Linked DNA regions of Kordia antarctica. The protein of the gene in region 2 binds, or shares a complex with, the protein of the main gene of each other region. Links are inferred from orthologs where the notes say so. Each region holds a gene or a part of one and is shown on either strand. Other genes may lie near its edges.

What was found.
Region 1: dnaX (region 2) and holA share a complex: the UniProt entries of both Bacillus subtilis proteins name them as parts of the DNA clamp loading complex. The link is inferred for Kordia antarctica from one-to-one orthologs.

Annotation. Positions count from the first base shown.
Region 1 is NZ_CP019288.1:271,746-279,218, forward strand. The notes cover bases 1,942-4,797. They hold holA (DNA polymerase III subunit delta), read left to right. Parts: upstream 1,942-2,795; coding sequence 2,796-3,800; downstream 3,801-4,797. Other genes in these bases: IMCC3317_RS01230 (glycosyltransferase family 2 protein), read right to left, coding at 1,942-2,157; IMCC3317_RS01235 (type I restriction enzyme HsdR N-terminal domain-containing protein), read right to left, coding at 2,290-2,736; IMCC3317_RS01245 (retron system putative HNH endonuclease), read right to left, coding at 4,009-4,797. In the rest of the region: IMCC3317_RS01220 (OmpA/MotB family protein), read right to left, coding at 1-384; IMCC3317_RS01225 (hypothetical protein), read right to left, coding at 592-1,089; more of IMCC3317_RS01230, read right to left, coding at 1,168-1,941; more of IMCC3317_RS01245, read right to left, coding at 4,798-4,902; IMCC3317_RS01250 (AAA family ATPase), read right to left, coding at 4,899-7,262; IMCC3317_RS01255 (eCIS core domain-containing protein), read left to right, coding at 7,434-7,473. UniProt on the Bacillus subtilis protein: Part of the beta sliding clamp loading complex, which hydrolyzes ATP to load the beta clamp onto primed DNA to form the DNA replication pre-initiation complex.
Region 2 is NZ_CP019288.1:1,620,572-1,628,065, reverse strand. What follows is about bases 2,253-5,129. They hold dnaX (DNA polymerase III subunit gamma/tau), read right to left. Parts: upstream 4,623-5,129; coding sequence 2,883-4,622; downstream 2,253-2,882. Other genes in these bases: miaE (tRNA-(ms[2]io[6]A)-hydroxylase), read right to left, coding at 2,293-2,874. Outside these bases: IMCC3317_RS06565 (Ppx/GppA phosphatase family protein), read left to right, coding at 1-323; IMCC3317_RS06560 (porin family protein), read left to right, coding at 415-1,020; IMCC3317_RS06555 (T9SS type A sorting domain-containing protein), read right to left, coding at 1,209-1,901; IMCC3317_RS06535 (hypothetical protein), read right to left, coding at 5,800-5,988; IMCC3317_RS06530 (DUF7619 domain-containing protein), read left to right, coding at 6,206-7,494. UniProt on the Bacillus subtilis protein: Part of the beta sliding clamp loading complex, which hydrolyzes ATP to load the beta clamp onto primed DNA to form the DNA replication pre-initiation complex.

The sequences.
Region 1 (7,473 bases), 1.3 Mb from region 2 along the record:
TACACTGTCTTTTTTGTTCAGTGCATCTTGCAAACGTGAAATTTTCAAATCTTTCTCTTTCATGCTTTCCAATGATTTCTCAAGGTTTTCAGCACCTTTCGTTGTCAAAACAGTCATATCTCTTGTGTTTTGAATCAAACTTTGAGTGTTTTCCTTTAAATCACTGTTTGCTTTTCTCAAATCTACAACCTGATCTTGTAATGCATTTGCTCTTGCAGAAGAAGATGCTTTTTCTTCCAAACAAGAATTTAATTTTACAGTTGCGGAATTTAATAAATCTTTGGTCTCTTTGTGTCTTGCTTCTAAAGCTATAAACTCTTTCTTAGAAACACACGATGATACTAAAATGGACAGCGTTACTGTCAGGAAAAGTATTTTCTTCATAAATCTTAATTTTATATGTTAAAACGGTTTTTTCAAATTTTACTCAAAAGTATTAAAAAAGCGAGTCACTTAACAAGTATTAACAAAGTTTTAGAACTATAATGACAAGTTTTTTTAACATTTCAGAAAACAGTATTTTTTATTGCCAAAATGGTAGACAATTCGATACTTAACGGTATTATTTTATTGATATTGTTTAGTACGATTTCAATTATTTTTTATTCCAGCATTTTGTTCATTGTCCAACTCATCTAGTCTCATATCTACTAATTCGAAAGTACTGTATTGTTCAAAGGGAATTTTGCTATAATCCAAATAAAATCTTTTCGCCTTTCCTTTATACTTTTTCTTAATTCTTTTATCTTTACTTTTTACCACATACAACAGTAAGTTGTAATTTGTTAGTTTGTCAATAATAAACTTTCTCAATGAAATTCTACCATGTATTCCCTGCATAAATTGACCTCCATATTGTTGATCAAAATTTGAATTAGTAAAAAAATCTGGTAACACACAGCTATCAGTAACTTTAAAATTATTTAGAGAATCAACATGACGGTTAACAAATAGGTTTCGTTTTTCGTTATTTTTTTTTCTCTCAATTACCCGCCGATCCTTTTTCTTCACTTCAATAATAACGGGGTTTTGAGCAAATACTGAATTTGCAAAAACGACCATCAAAAAAACTTGAATTACTATTTTCATTTAGTTCACTATTATTTATTCAAAATTCATCATGGATTCTTGCCTGCGCAGGAATGACAACAGTGCAAAAAAAACAAATTACAACTCCGAATACGTTTTCTTTCCCTTTAAGAAATAAGAATACACAATTGATTTCTCTTGGAAGTATGCTGATTGTTGACTTTCTCCACGTTTTTTCAACATTTTAGGCAATCGTGCATAAAAGTGAAAATGTGCTTTCAAAACCGCAACGAAATGCTTGAATTGTAATTTTGCAAGAAACTGAATTGCGGCAATTCCATCTAAAAATAAGCGTGAAACTATAATTGGAATTAATTTTCCTTTCGGAAGATTCTTCGCAAGCATGCATAATGAATTTCTAAAATTCAAATACGTTTTCTTAGGATTTGTACTATTCAATGTTGCGCCACCAACGTGAAACACCACACATTCAGAAATATATTTTGTTTTATAACCTAAGTTAAATGCGCGCCAACATAAATCGATTTCTTCTTGATGCGCAAAAAAGTCTTCATCAAAACCATTTAATTCGTGAAAAACGTCCTTTCGAATGAAAAAACACGCGCCAGAAGCCCAAAAAATAGTTGCATTGTCATTGTATTGATTGGTATCTTTTTCTAAGGTGTGAAAAATTCGTCCGCGACAAAATGGATAACCATATTTGTCAACAAACCCGCCAGCCGCGCCAGCATATTCAAAATGTGTTTTTTGTTTAAAGTCTAAAATTTTTGGTTGAATAATCGCAGTTTGAGGATTCGATTCAAATTCGGGTAGAATGGGAGCAAGCCAATTTTCGGTGACTTCAATATCTGAATTTAACAAACAAAAAATTGCTTCTTCAACTTGTGGTAATGAATCATTATAACCTTTTGCATATCCTCCATTTTCAGCATTTTGAATGATTCTCACATTCGGAAAATGATTTTTTACATATTGTACAGAATCGTCGGAAGACGCATTGTCAGCCACATAAATTGTTGCTTCTCGCGAAAATGCAATCACAGAAGGCAAAAACTGTTCTAATAACTGTTTTCCGTTCCAATTTAGTATGATAATGGCAATTTTCATTTTGAAATTATAAATGCTAAATTTGAAATTTCTCGATACAAAATTCTTTCAGAATTTCACTCGAAATGACGTTTGGTTATTAATTAAAATATTTTTCTCACAACTCACAACTCACAACTCACAACTCACAACTCACAACTGATAATCAGGTAATTCTCTCAAAAAATCATACTTTTTCGCTTCATAATCCATGGTGCAATAAAAATGATTCAAACCGTTTGTAACCATTAAATATTGCGCTTCCAATACCATATTATAGCGTGCAATTTGGTCAAATGTGTTTTGTTTGATGGCAATTGCACTTCGTTTACATTCAACAACTAAAAAAATACTTCCGTCAGAATTGAAAATTACAATGTCATAACGTCTCTTTAAATCATTGAATATGAGTTCTTTCTCAACATTAATTAAGCTTATCGGATAGTTTTTTTCTTGAATTAGAAATTGCACTGTATGTTGTCGAACCCATTCTTCAGGAGTTAAGACCACAAACTTTTTCCGAATCGCATCAAAAATATAGATTTTATTTTCCCTATTTTTGAAGCGGAAAGTATATTTTGGAAAATTTAAGAGTTCCATAGCACAAAACTAATGATTCGTGCATCGAAAACCAATACAATTCCGCATTTGTCTGAACAATGGAAGAAGCTAAACAAATTGTCATCGATATACAAAAGGGAAACATCAAACCTGTTTATTTTTTAATGGGCGAAGAAGCTTATTATATTGATAAAATTGCCGAATATATTGAAGAAAAAGTACTTGCTGAGGAAGAAAAAAGTTTCAACCAAATGGTTTTGTACGGACGCGATGTTACGATTGATGATATTGTAGCGAATGCCAAACGCTATCCGATGATGGCGGAACGACAAGTGGTTATTGTGAAAGAAGCGCAAGATTTGTCACGAACTATTGAAAAACTTGCTCCGTATATTGAAAATCCGCAACCTTCTACGGTTTTGGTCATTTGTTATAAATACAAAAAGATTGATAAACGTAAGAAGCTTTATAAAGTCACAGCGAAAAATGGCGTGATGTATGAAAGCAAGAAATTATACGAGAATCAAGTTGCCGATTGGATTCGCAGAGTTTTGGCAGGAAAGAAATATAGTATTACGCCGAAAGCCGCGCAAATGTTGGTAGAGTTTTTGGGAACGAATTTGAGTAAAATCAATAATGAACTCGAAAAACTACAGTTAATTTTACCAAAAGGAAGTGAAATCACACCAATTCTGATTGAAGAAAACATCGGAATTAGTAAAGATTATAACAATTTTGAGTTGCGAAAAGCAATTGGCGATAGAGATGTTGTAAAAGCATTCCGAATTATCACGTACTTCGCTGAAAACCCAAAAGATAATCCTACGGTTGTAACGGTTTCGTTGTTGTTTAATTTCTTCTCGCAATTGTTGCAATATCATGGTTTACTGGATCAAACACCGCGAAATGTGGCTTCGATACTTCGAATTAACCCGTATTTTGTGAAAGAATATCAAGCTGCCGCACGCAATTATCCAATGAAAAAAGTCAGCGGAATTATTGCAACGTTACGGGAAATGGACGTAAAAAGTAAAGGTGTTGGCGCAAGTAATTTACCAAATGGAGATTTGTTGAAAGAGTTATTGGTGCGAATTATGAACTAGGTTCGCTACGCTTAATCGCTGCGCTCAATTCAAGGATTCAAGGTTCAAAAATTTAAGGTTTTATCTTGTTATTGTGTTTCGCTTTGCTCAACTTTCTTTATTCTTTATTCTTTATTCTTTTGTTTCGCTTTGCTCAATTTTCATTGAAACTGAATAGTAATTTTCAAATTAATACATCTTCAAATTTTCAAATTGATACATCATTTCATCAAGCTGCATTAATGTCTATTTGAAAATTTTTCTTCAAAAACATACCAATCATTTGTCGTGCTAAGCCTAAATATTCTTCTTCGGGTTTTAAGAAATCTTGAATAACTACTAATTCTCGTTGTAATACTTCCGAGAATCGCTTAGAGCGAATTGGATCGTTTATGAAATCATTAAAATTAAATAATGCTTCTTCTACGCGTTGCATTTGCGCGCTGATAAGAATAGCTTTTTTCTCACGTTCTTGCACTAACAAAACACGTTGCAGCGCAAATACCTTGATTGATGACAATGCACGTTGTTTTAAAAATTTTTTTCGTTTTCTAGGTTTCATCACGCCAGAATTGATATAATATTTGAAATAATCTTCTGGATTTTCTTTACACGGATTGAGCAATAAACGTACTTTTTCTTCTTCTTTCAAATCAGTATCATGAGATCTTGCTCTTTTTGCTTCATCAAATAAAGGAAACTGATTCATTTTTCCCATACTTTTTGCTTCTTCCACATTTAAGGTAGATTGTTTTGACTTTTGATTACAGTTTCTGCAGGATAATAATAGATTATCCCAACTCGCTGCCAACCAATAATAACCTGGTTTTGAGTCGCCTGAAGCTTTTAATTCTTCTATTTCTCCTTTAGGACGAAAATGCTCAATATCACCAACATACGTTTTTAAAAATGTACTTTCGCAATAGGCGCATTTGCCTTTTCCCATTTTTATCAACTTCTTTTTTACAGATGAATCTCGGTAAACTTTAAATTTTTTATACGTTTTAAGCTTATCTAAACCTGTAAAGTGTTCGATTACTTCTTTTAATTCTTTTTTTGATTTGACACTTCCATTTTCAAGGATTTTTGGAATTGTCACCAAATTTCTATCTATGAAAATCATAATTTATTTTTTGCGGATATATTTTTCCAAATATCTTGTACTTTGAGTATGGTTTCTTTCTTTATGTTATCGTCATCAATTTTGAGCTTTTTGCTTTTCATTTTCTTGGCAAGTAACTCATCAATAGCGTGATACATTAAGTCTTCACGCGCATCTTTTCCTAAACGTTTCTTTTGTGGTAGTATTTTTTGTAACGCTTTAACTTCGTTTTTTTCGCCTTTTGTGCGTTTCGATTCATCAATAGCGAGCAATTCGTAATAGCGCTCAAATTCTTTTTCTGTTTTGGAATCCATCGTGCTATTCAATCCAAAAAATTCAGAGGTTAGTAATTGATCAATTCGCAAACTACTCGGATTTGGTAAATCGCTAATTGCAATGATTGCATTTTCTTCGTCACGTTTCAAAACCACAACTTCATTTTCCTTTAAACCTCGTAAACATAAAGGTTCATGTGTGGTAATAATGAATTGAATTTTAGGAAATGTTTTGCGCAAGCGTTCTACAATTTCCATTTTCCATCGTGGATGTAAGTGTGTGCCAATTTCGTCGATGAGTACAATTCCTTCTGCCAATTCATACACTACATTTTCTTGCGAAAGTGTATAAATCATATCAATTGCAACGGCAAATATGGATTTGTAACCATCGCTTAAATGATTAATATCTATATTATCTTTTGTTTTATCATATTTGATGAAGATTTGTTTTTTCTTCACATTTCGCTCAATGGAATCTAAATCGTCCAATAACAAGAGACTTTTCAGAGTTTTTGCAACTTGATCGAACGTTTTTTGTTTGCTATTTAAAAACCATTCTTTTGCATTTGATAATGAAATAGAAGCATCAAACAGGTTTTTTACCTTTAAATAACTTGGATGATTTTTCTCAGGTTGCAAATTTCCAATTGGTAATAATCGGGTAGAGCCGTAGCCAATAATAAATGCTGGCGGTTTTTCAATACTAGCGATTATTTTATTGTCTTTATTGTTGAATTTAATTTCAAAAAATTCATCACTTCCTTTTCCATATACTTGAATAAAACCGCTTGTTTCATCGTATTTGAGTAAATCGTCAACAGTGATACCGAGCTTGTCCAAATACGTTTGTCCCATTAATGCAAGCGCGATGGCTTTTAAAACAGAACTTTTTCCAACGCCATTTTCTCCTAGAAATACGAGCCAAGGTTCGGAAGTTGTATCTTCTGCATAATCAGGTATTTGAAGTGTTAAGTCGGAGAAACATTTAAAGTTATGTAATACAATTTTATCTAGATATATATTTTTGAGAATACTCGCATAAAAGGTATCGTCTTTCTTTTTTGAAGTCGTTTTTTTAGGACTTTCAGGAGTTGGTTTTACTATATTACTTGGACTGATGCTTTCTAATGTATCATCAGGAATATTTAGATTAAAGCCTTTTATTTGTCCTTGCTGCTGTTGCTGCTGTTGCTGTTGCTGCTGTTGTATTTGTTGCTGTTGTTGATCGTAATAAGATTGTATTTGATCTGTAAAATTAGACAGAATACTAAATAGTTTTTTATCTTCTAAATAATAATCAATTAATGCTTTTCGGAATGCCAGATGGTTTTTTTTGGAAGTTCCTTTTAAGACTTCATTCCATTCTTCGGCAATTGCATGCGAATTTTTGATGCCTTTTCGTAAACCTTCAATTTCTTTTTTGGTGTCGTCAACAATATTTTGTCGCTCGTTTACCAAATCTTTTCGGTTCAATCCTAATATCTGAATCGTTGCTTCTGCTTTTTGCTTGACCATTTCGCCAATAACTGGCGAGAATTTTATTTTTGAAAAGAAAGAAATATTTTTTAATTCTAAAGGCATAATTTCACCAGTACCGAAATTAAACGTGAAAAATTGACTCGGATCATCTACGCAAGGATCAATTAAGTACGCATCTTCTTTCTCTGAAATTACTTCAATATTGGTTTCAATTGCCGCTCTTTTTCCTTCCACAGGAAATACATTTGACTTGAATCGACTGCAACTATGACACGTAGCATATAGGTTTCCCCATTCATACGTTAGCCACCAATAATGATCGTAGTCAATTTCTTTGCTATCAAAACCTTGTGCATTGTTACTTGGACGAAAACGACTCAAGTAGGATTCATAACCCGATTTTGTTCCCGCTAAGTGCGATTCACAAAAGGCACATTTGTGATCAAATAGTTTCATCAATTCATTAATTACTTCATCAGGAAAGTAATTGACATTATACGAACGTTGCGCGCGTGAGCTTTTGTTCAGTTTATAAAAGTCATTAATTTCTTGTTGCAAACTTTCATATTCTTTGGAATGAAAATAGGCGGGTTTTGCAATTATATGTCTGTCAATTTTGATCAAAATAGATAGTTTTTAGAAGGTTTTTTTATTAGAATCACATAAAGTACGTGAAAATTGAGAGAAAATAAAAGAGTTTATGTAAAATACGGGGTTTTTCCCCTACCATAATCTTCAAGAAAACAATACATTGTATCGTTGTTGTTTTTTGCATCAGCATATAAAAAGTATCTTATGAAAGGGAAAAAAGTAAATGCTAAAGATGAGAAAGGAA
Region 2 (7,494 bases):
TTGGTTCAGGTGGAAACATCAACAAACTTTACAAAATGTCGGGTACAACTATTGGCGAACCATTATCGTATATTTACCTCAACGCGCAATATCAATTTTTGCAAAGTTTAACGTATGAAGAACGAATTTCTGAATTAGGATTAAATCCTGATAGAGCCGATGTAATTATTCCTGCGACTCGAATTTATCTTTCTGCATGTAAATGGAGCGGTGCACGTAAGATATATGTACCAAAAATTGGGCTTTCAGATGGTATTATAAAGACATTATACTTCGAAACATCGAAAAAAGAGAAATCGACATCGAATATTTTGAGTTTTTGAATAAGCAATATTTATATTTAACAGTATAATTAAAAATAGATAGTTTCGTAAAGACTATCTGATCATTATAAAAACAATAAAACAAGAACAGATGAAAAAATTACTATTACTTTCATTTTTGATGTGTAGCCTAACTGCATTTTCGCAAGATATAGAAAAGGACACAGAAACAGAAGAAGATAAAGGTGCATACACAAGTACAGATTCAGATACGGAAACTAAATATGGTTTCAAAGCAGGAATTAATATCTCTAATTACAGTGCTACAAACCTAGATGATATTCAAGAAGGTTTGAATGATTCCAGAATTGGAGCCGTATTCGGATTTTTTGTAGACATGCATCTAGCGGGTAAATTTCGTTTTCAACCAGAATTTTTATACTCAGCACAAGGTGCTAAAGAAGATGCATTACGTGCCGATTATTTACAAATTCCACTAATGATAAAGTATGATGTAACAAACTTCTTAAACCTTCAATTTGGACCACAAATTGGTGTGAAAGTTCACGAATTTGAAGACAGTTTCAATAACTTTGATTACGCTGTCAACGCTGGATTTGGATTAGAAGTTATCGAAAATGTTTCTATTGAAGCTCGATACAGTCTTGGTTTAGCAGAAATGTTTGATGAAAAAAGAGCACCAAACTTAGAAGGGAAAAATGCAGTCATTCAGGTTGGAGTTACTTATAGATTGTAATTTGGATCGCTTCGCTCTTAGGCTATTGGTATCGCTATTCTCGATTTTGAGATAAAGTTTTAAAAGTACGTCAAGCTGAATTTGATTCGGTTTCACATAATCATAACATAAAAAACGTCTAATTGAATAATTTCAATTAGACGTTTTTTATTGGACAATCTCAGAAATCTAAAAGTGAATCCAATCAACTATATTTTTATAAACTTTTTCATATAGGTTTTATCTTTTTGTGTAATTTTTAAAAAGTAAATTCCAGCTTTTAAGCTAGTCATATCTATACGATCTTGTTTCAATAAATTATCAGAAATAATAATATTTCCAACAAGGTTATAAATTGTATATGTTGTTTTTAAATTGGTCGAAATTCCTGAGATATAGAGCTCTTCTTTTGTAGGGTTTGGATATAACTTTAAGGTGTTCGAAAGCACTTCATTATCTTCAGTAGATAAAACTTGTCTTCCATATATTAGTCTTTCACCTAACAAATCAGTCATTGTGAGCGATTGGTTATCTGTAGAAATTGTATAATCGAAAAAATTTGTTGTATCGGTTCCAAAAATTCCAAGATAAATAGGTTCAAAAAAATCTGTGTCACATAATATCTGTGTTCTCACATGATTAATAATATCAATAGAAGCATTGCTATTACTTATTACATAATCAGACCAATGAGTATTGCAACTACTATTTCCTGAGGTAGAATTATAATTACCAGAATTTGTAAAGTTGATAGTAATAACAGCTGGGTCAGGAATATGTGTTGTTGTTCCATTAGATTCTATATAATGTAAAAACCATTGCCCTAAAAGATCAGGGTCATCTTGAGCATGTATTGAAAAGCTAACTAAAAATATTAAAATAGTGGTGTAATTTTTTTTCATAGCACAAGAATTAGTTATTGTATGATACAAATATATAATAGAGTTAAATATAAAAAACCATTAATATAGACTTACTGAACACAATTTATAAATTACGACACATAAGTTAATGTTTTGATGATGAATGAAGTTTGCGTTCTAAGATTTTCAAATACTAACAGTAAAATTTTAGTTGAAATGTTGATAGGTTTATAAGTTTATCTAATGTGTGAATAATTCGCATACCAAAATACCAAGAACGTAGTGATACTAACATTCCAAGATCAGAAATTTAGTTGAAAGGTTTATAAGTTTATCCAATGTGTGAATAATTCGCATACCAAAATACCAAAAACGAAGCGATTCTAAGAGCGCAGCGATACTAACATTCTAAAAGCGCAGCGCGTCTAAATTACCCGTGCATCGTTTCGCTAGTTCCTAAATCTCTCATAATTTCTGCTTCAAAATCTAACAATGCTTGCCATTTTTCGTCCACTTCAGTTCTTTCACCATATTGTCTGGCAAAACCTAAAAACATAGTATAATGATTGGCTTCACTTACCATTAAATTCTTATAAAAAGTAGCTAACTCTTCATCTTTCATATTTTCAGACAATAGCTTAAAACGTTCGCAACTTCTGGCTTCAATCAAAGCGGCATACAATAATCTGTGTACCATTTGTGTAGTTCTGCTTCCGCCTTTCGGGAAAAACTGCAATAATTTGGCAACATATTCATCCTTTCGATCGCGACCTAATTTCCAGCCTCTAGCCAAAATTTTATCATGAACCATTTTAAAATGACTAATTTCTTCTTTCACCAATGAAATCATTTCTTCTACCAATTCTGGATATTCAGGAAAACTCACAATTAAGGAAATTGCGGTACTTGCGGCTTTCTGTTCACAAAAAGCGTGATCTACTAAAATCTCTTCAATATTTTTCTCTGCAATATTTACCCAACGCGGATCGGTTGGTAATTTTAAACCTAACATCATCTTTCTTAAATTTCTAAATCAAAATCTTTACGAAGTCGTTCTACTAACGGATTAATTTCTTTCAGTTTTTCATACTTATCACGCGTTGTAAACACATACTTTTTTGCGGTCAATTCGTTTACATCAATTTCTAGTGAAACATCATAATTATTCAACGCAGTTCTCACATATTCCAACAATGGATATTGTGCGCGCTCAATCTCAATGCGCATCGTTTCATTTGGCATTTCTAAACAAATAGTTGTTTCGTTTTTCAACTTCGGAATATCGGTAGATAATAAAGACCACATGATTTTTTCGCCTTTTTTATCGAGTTTTTCCACGTATTCGTTCCACACTTCTCGCATGCGTTCTTCCGTAAAGGCATCGCTTGGCAAATCTTTCTTATGAACAACTTTTCCTTGCTGTTTTTTTAAATGTTCTTGCTTTGCTTTAATGCTAGATAATGATAAACCAGAAACTTTATTTCGCATCATGGAAATATCAATCTTTGGTTTTACAAGTGGCGGAGTTTCTACTTTTTGTTCGGAAGTCTTTTCAGTAGTTTCTGTAGCTTCAACTTCGGTTTTAGTCTCAACTTCAACTTCAGTTTCAATTTCTTTTATTTTTACAATTGGATCAATCTTTTTACCATTTATCAAGAAAAAAGTGGCAGGAATTATGAACCGATCGCTATTTTTTTTTTCTCCATCATAATTGATAGAGGCAAGCTGCATTAAGCATAATTCAACTAAAAGCCGTTGATTCCTGCTTGTTTTGTATTTTAAATCACAACCGTTTGCCAGTTCAATTCCTTTCATGAGAAATTGTTGCGACGTTTTTCGCGATTGTTCTAAATATTTATTCTTGGTCTGATCGCCAACTTCCAACAAAGGAATGGTGGCTTCATTTTTACAGACTAATAAATCTCTAAAATGAGAAGCAATTCCAGCAATGAAATGATGTCCGTCAAATCCTTTAGATAAAGTTTCGTTGAAATCAACTAATAATTGTGGAATGTTATTTTCGAGAATTAAATCGGTTGCCGCAAAATAAATATCATAATCAAGCACGTTCAAATTTTCGGTAACGGCTTGTCGTGTTAATTGTTTTCCAGAAAAACTGACAACTCTGTCAAAAATAGAAAGTGCATCACGCATAGCGCCATCTGCTTTTTGAGCAATAATGTGCAATGCATCATCGTCCGCTTCTACACCTTGACTTTCGGCAATAAATTTTAAATATTCTTTTGCATCTTTTACGCCGATTCGTTTAAAATCAAAAATTTGACATCTGGATAAAATCGTCGGAATAATTTTGTGTTTTTCGGTCGTAGCCAGAATAAAAATGGCATGTTTTGGCGGTTCTTCTAAGGTTTTTAAAAACGCATTAAAAGCTGCTTGTGATAACATGTGAACCTCATCAATAATATATACTTTGTATTTACCTACTTGCGGCGGAATACGAACTTGGTCAATTAAACTTCGAATATCATCTACGGAATTGTTTGAAGCGGCATCGAGTTCAAAAATATTAAAAGCAAAATCTTCATCAGGATTTTCAGTTCCATCTTGATTGATCTTTTTTGCCAAAATACGCGCGCAGGTAGTTTTTCCGACACCTCTTGGCCCGCAAAATAATAAGGCTTGCGCCAGATGACTGCGTTCTATGGCTTTTTCTAACGTATTTGTAATCGCTTGTTGACCAACAACATCCTTAAAGGTTTGTGGTCTGTATTTAAGAGCTGATACGATGAAATGTTCCATAGAATTAGGGTAATCTTCTGAAAGCAAATATAACAATACAATTCTAATGAAACATAGCCAACAGCGAGATAGTTCTGCTTTTTTATTAACAGGTTTTCCAATACAGAAATGATGCAATTGAAAGTATAATTTTAAACAGGAAACAGTTGTCATTTCAAACAAAAGCGTACTTTTGCCTATAAGCAGGCTACCTTATCGCTGCTTCTTTCGAGAAGGAGAGGAAAGTCCGGACACCATAGTGCATTGTAGCGGATAACATCCGTCCGTCGTAAGGCGAGGACAAGTGCAGCAGAAAGTATGTACAGGTAATGCTGTAGTGAAACCAGGTAAACTCTACGAGGTGCAATGCCATGTATATGAACGATTTAAGAGCGGCACGCTCGATGTTCAAGGGTAGGCAGATAAAAGTTATTGGTAACAGTAATTTTAGATAAATGATAAGGCTCGACAGGATCCGGCTTACGGCCTGCTTTTTTTAATGAAACTCAGTTTTGAGAAGCCTTAAATGCGAACGAAACACTGCTAGTTGAATTAATCCTGCTGCATAGCGGGATCTCATATTTCATTATATATTTTATACTCAGTTTTGAGAAGCCTTAAATGCGAACGAAACACTGCTAGTTGAATTAATCCTGCTGCATAGCGGGATCTCATATTTCATTATATATTTTATACTCAGTTTTGAGAAGCCTTAAAGGCGAACGAAACACTGCTAGTTGAATTAATCCTGCTGCATAGCGGGATCTCACATTTTATTATATATTTTGTACTCAGTTTTGTGAAGTCTTTTTGGCGTGTAATGCTGAAGATGAAGTTCGATATTAAATAAATAGCTACTGTTTTTGCATAAAAAGAGAGAAACGCTTCAATTAAATTTGAAGAAAACTTAGTATTAACTTAATAATTCACATATGAAAAAATGATACAAATTTTTCAGCAATTTCTCTCCTTATTATTTATGCTCTAACACTCAAATTTTAATATTATTTATAAAATTTAAACTAACTAAATTACTCTAGTGTAAATGTACGTTGGTTTTTTTTGCTGATGATGTAAAAAACATATACATTTTGTAAGGTAAAACCGTAATAGTACTTATTTTAATAAACATAAAAAGCCTTCGAATGAAGGCTTTTTGGTAATTGGGTTTATTTTTTGCGTAGGCTATATTGTTAGATTAACAATACCATGATCCTGAAAATGGATCGTAACAGTCAAAGCACCTTCCGTTTTGGCAAATGTGATTTGCTGGACAATGTGATGCATTGGTGCATTCAGCAACATTTCTTCTTCCGCCTAAGATTTCCTTTTGAGCAGTTTTATTCAATTTCTGAGTTCCTTCTAATTTTAAAATATTTTTCAACATGATATATAAGTTATAGTTATGATGTAAATATAAAAAATCTAATTTTCAATTAATTACGGTTAGTCTGTCGTTTTGTTATTGTAAGTGTTTGTTTTTTAATAATAATGATAAGTTTGATGGAAAATTTAAACGCTTATCAATTTTTTTCTACGCTTATGTGTTTATTAACATATTTTAGCTTCACTTTTATTATTTTTGCGCTTCTAAAACTATATACATGAAAAAACAGTACTTTTTATTATTTCTTTTTATTGTAGTTGGACAGCTTGTGTCTGCACAAATTGTGAATATTCCTGATGCTAATTTTAAGAATAAGTTGTTAGGCAACTCTGCAATTGATACTGACGGAGATGGTTTTCTAGATTCAACTCTGGATTATAATAATGATGGAGAGATTCAAGTAAGCGAAGCAGAATCTATTACAGTCTTGAAAATAGGAGCGAACTTTATAAGTTCTTTAGTCGGTATAGAGGCATTCACGAATTTAGAGGAGTTAGATTGTTCTGGTAACTTTCTCACGGGCACTTTAGAATTCTCTACAATTCCCAATCTTAAAAAATTAGATTGTGAATCTAATCAACTTACTGGTTTGAATTTATCTTCAAACACGAATTTGGAAGAATTATTTTGCAAAAATAATCAAATCTTAAATTTAGATGTTTCTGCTAATTCAAACCTTTTGATTTTGAATTGTTCTGAGAATGCCATGGAAAGTTTAGCTTTCAGTTCTAGTGTAGAAGAAATTAGTTGTAGGATTAATTCTTTAACAAATATAGATGTATCATCAAACTTTAATTTGAGAAAATTAGATTGTTTTTACAATAATATTTCTATTATAGATGTAAATCAAAGCCCAAATTTAGAAAGTTTACAAATTGGCTCTAATAATATTTCTAATTTAAATGTTACTCAAAACCCTAATTTAGAATTATTAAGTTTTCCGAGTAACTCTATCTCAAATATTGACGTGACATTTTGTCCAAACCTAAGTTCTTTCGTTGTTTATGAAAACCAATTAACAAGTTTAGATGTAACTCAAAACCCTGATCTAGAATTTTTTTCTTGTTATTCAAATCAAATAACAAGCTTAGATGTGACATCTAACCCGAACCTTTACAGACTAAATTGCAACTATAATCAAATAACAAGTTTAGATGTTTCTCAAAATGGTAATTTATTTTTATTTTATTGCGCCTTCAATCAACTAGAAAGTCTATCACTAAAGAATGGAGACCATTTAATTCAATATCTTAATTTTAGCAATAATCCAACACTTCAATTTGTTTGTGCTGATGAAAATGAAATTCCAGCAGTGCAAAATTTTGCAAATAATTACGGTTACACTGATTGTGTCGTCAACAGCTATTGCTCTTTCACACCAGGTGGAACATTATATACAGTTTCTGGAGAAGTAAAATTTGATTCAAATACTAATGGTTGCGATATTAATGACGACGCATTTCCAAATTTCTCGTTTTCCATTACAAACGGTTCAAATACTGGAAT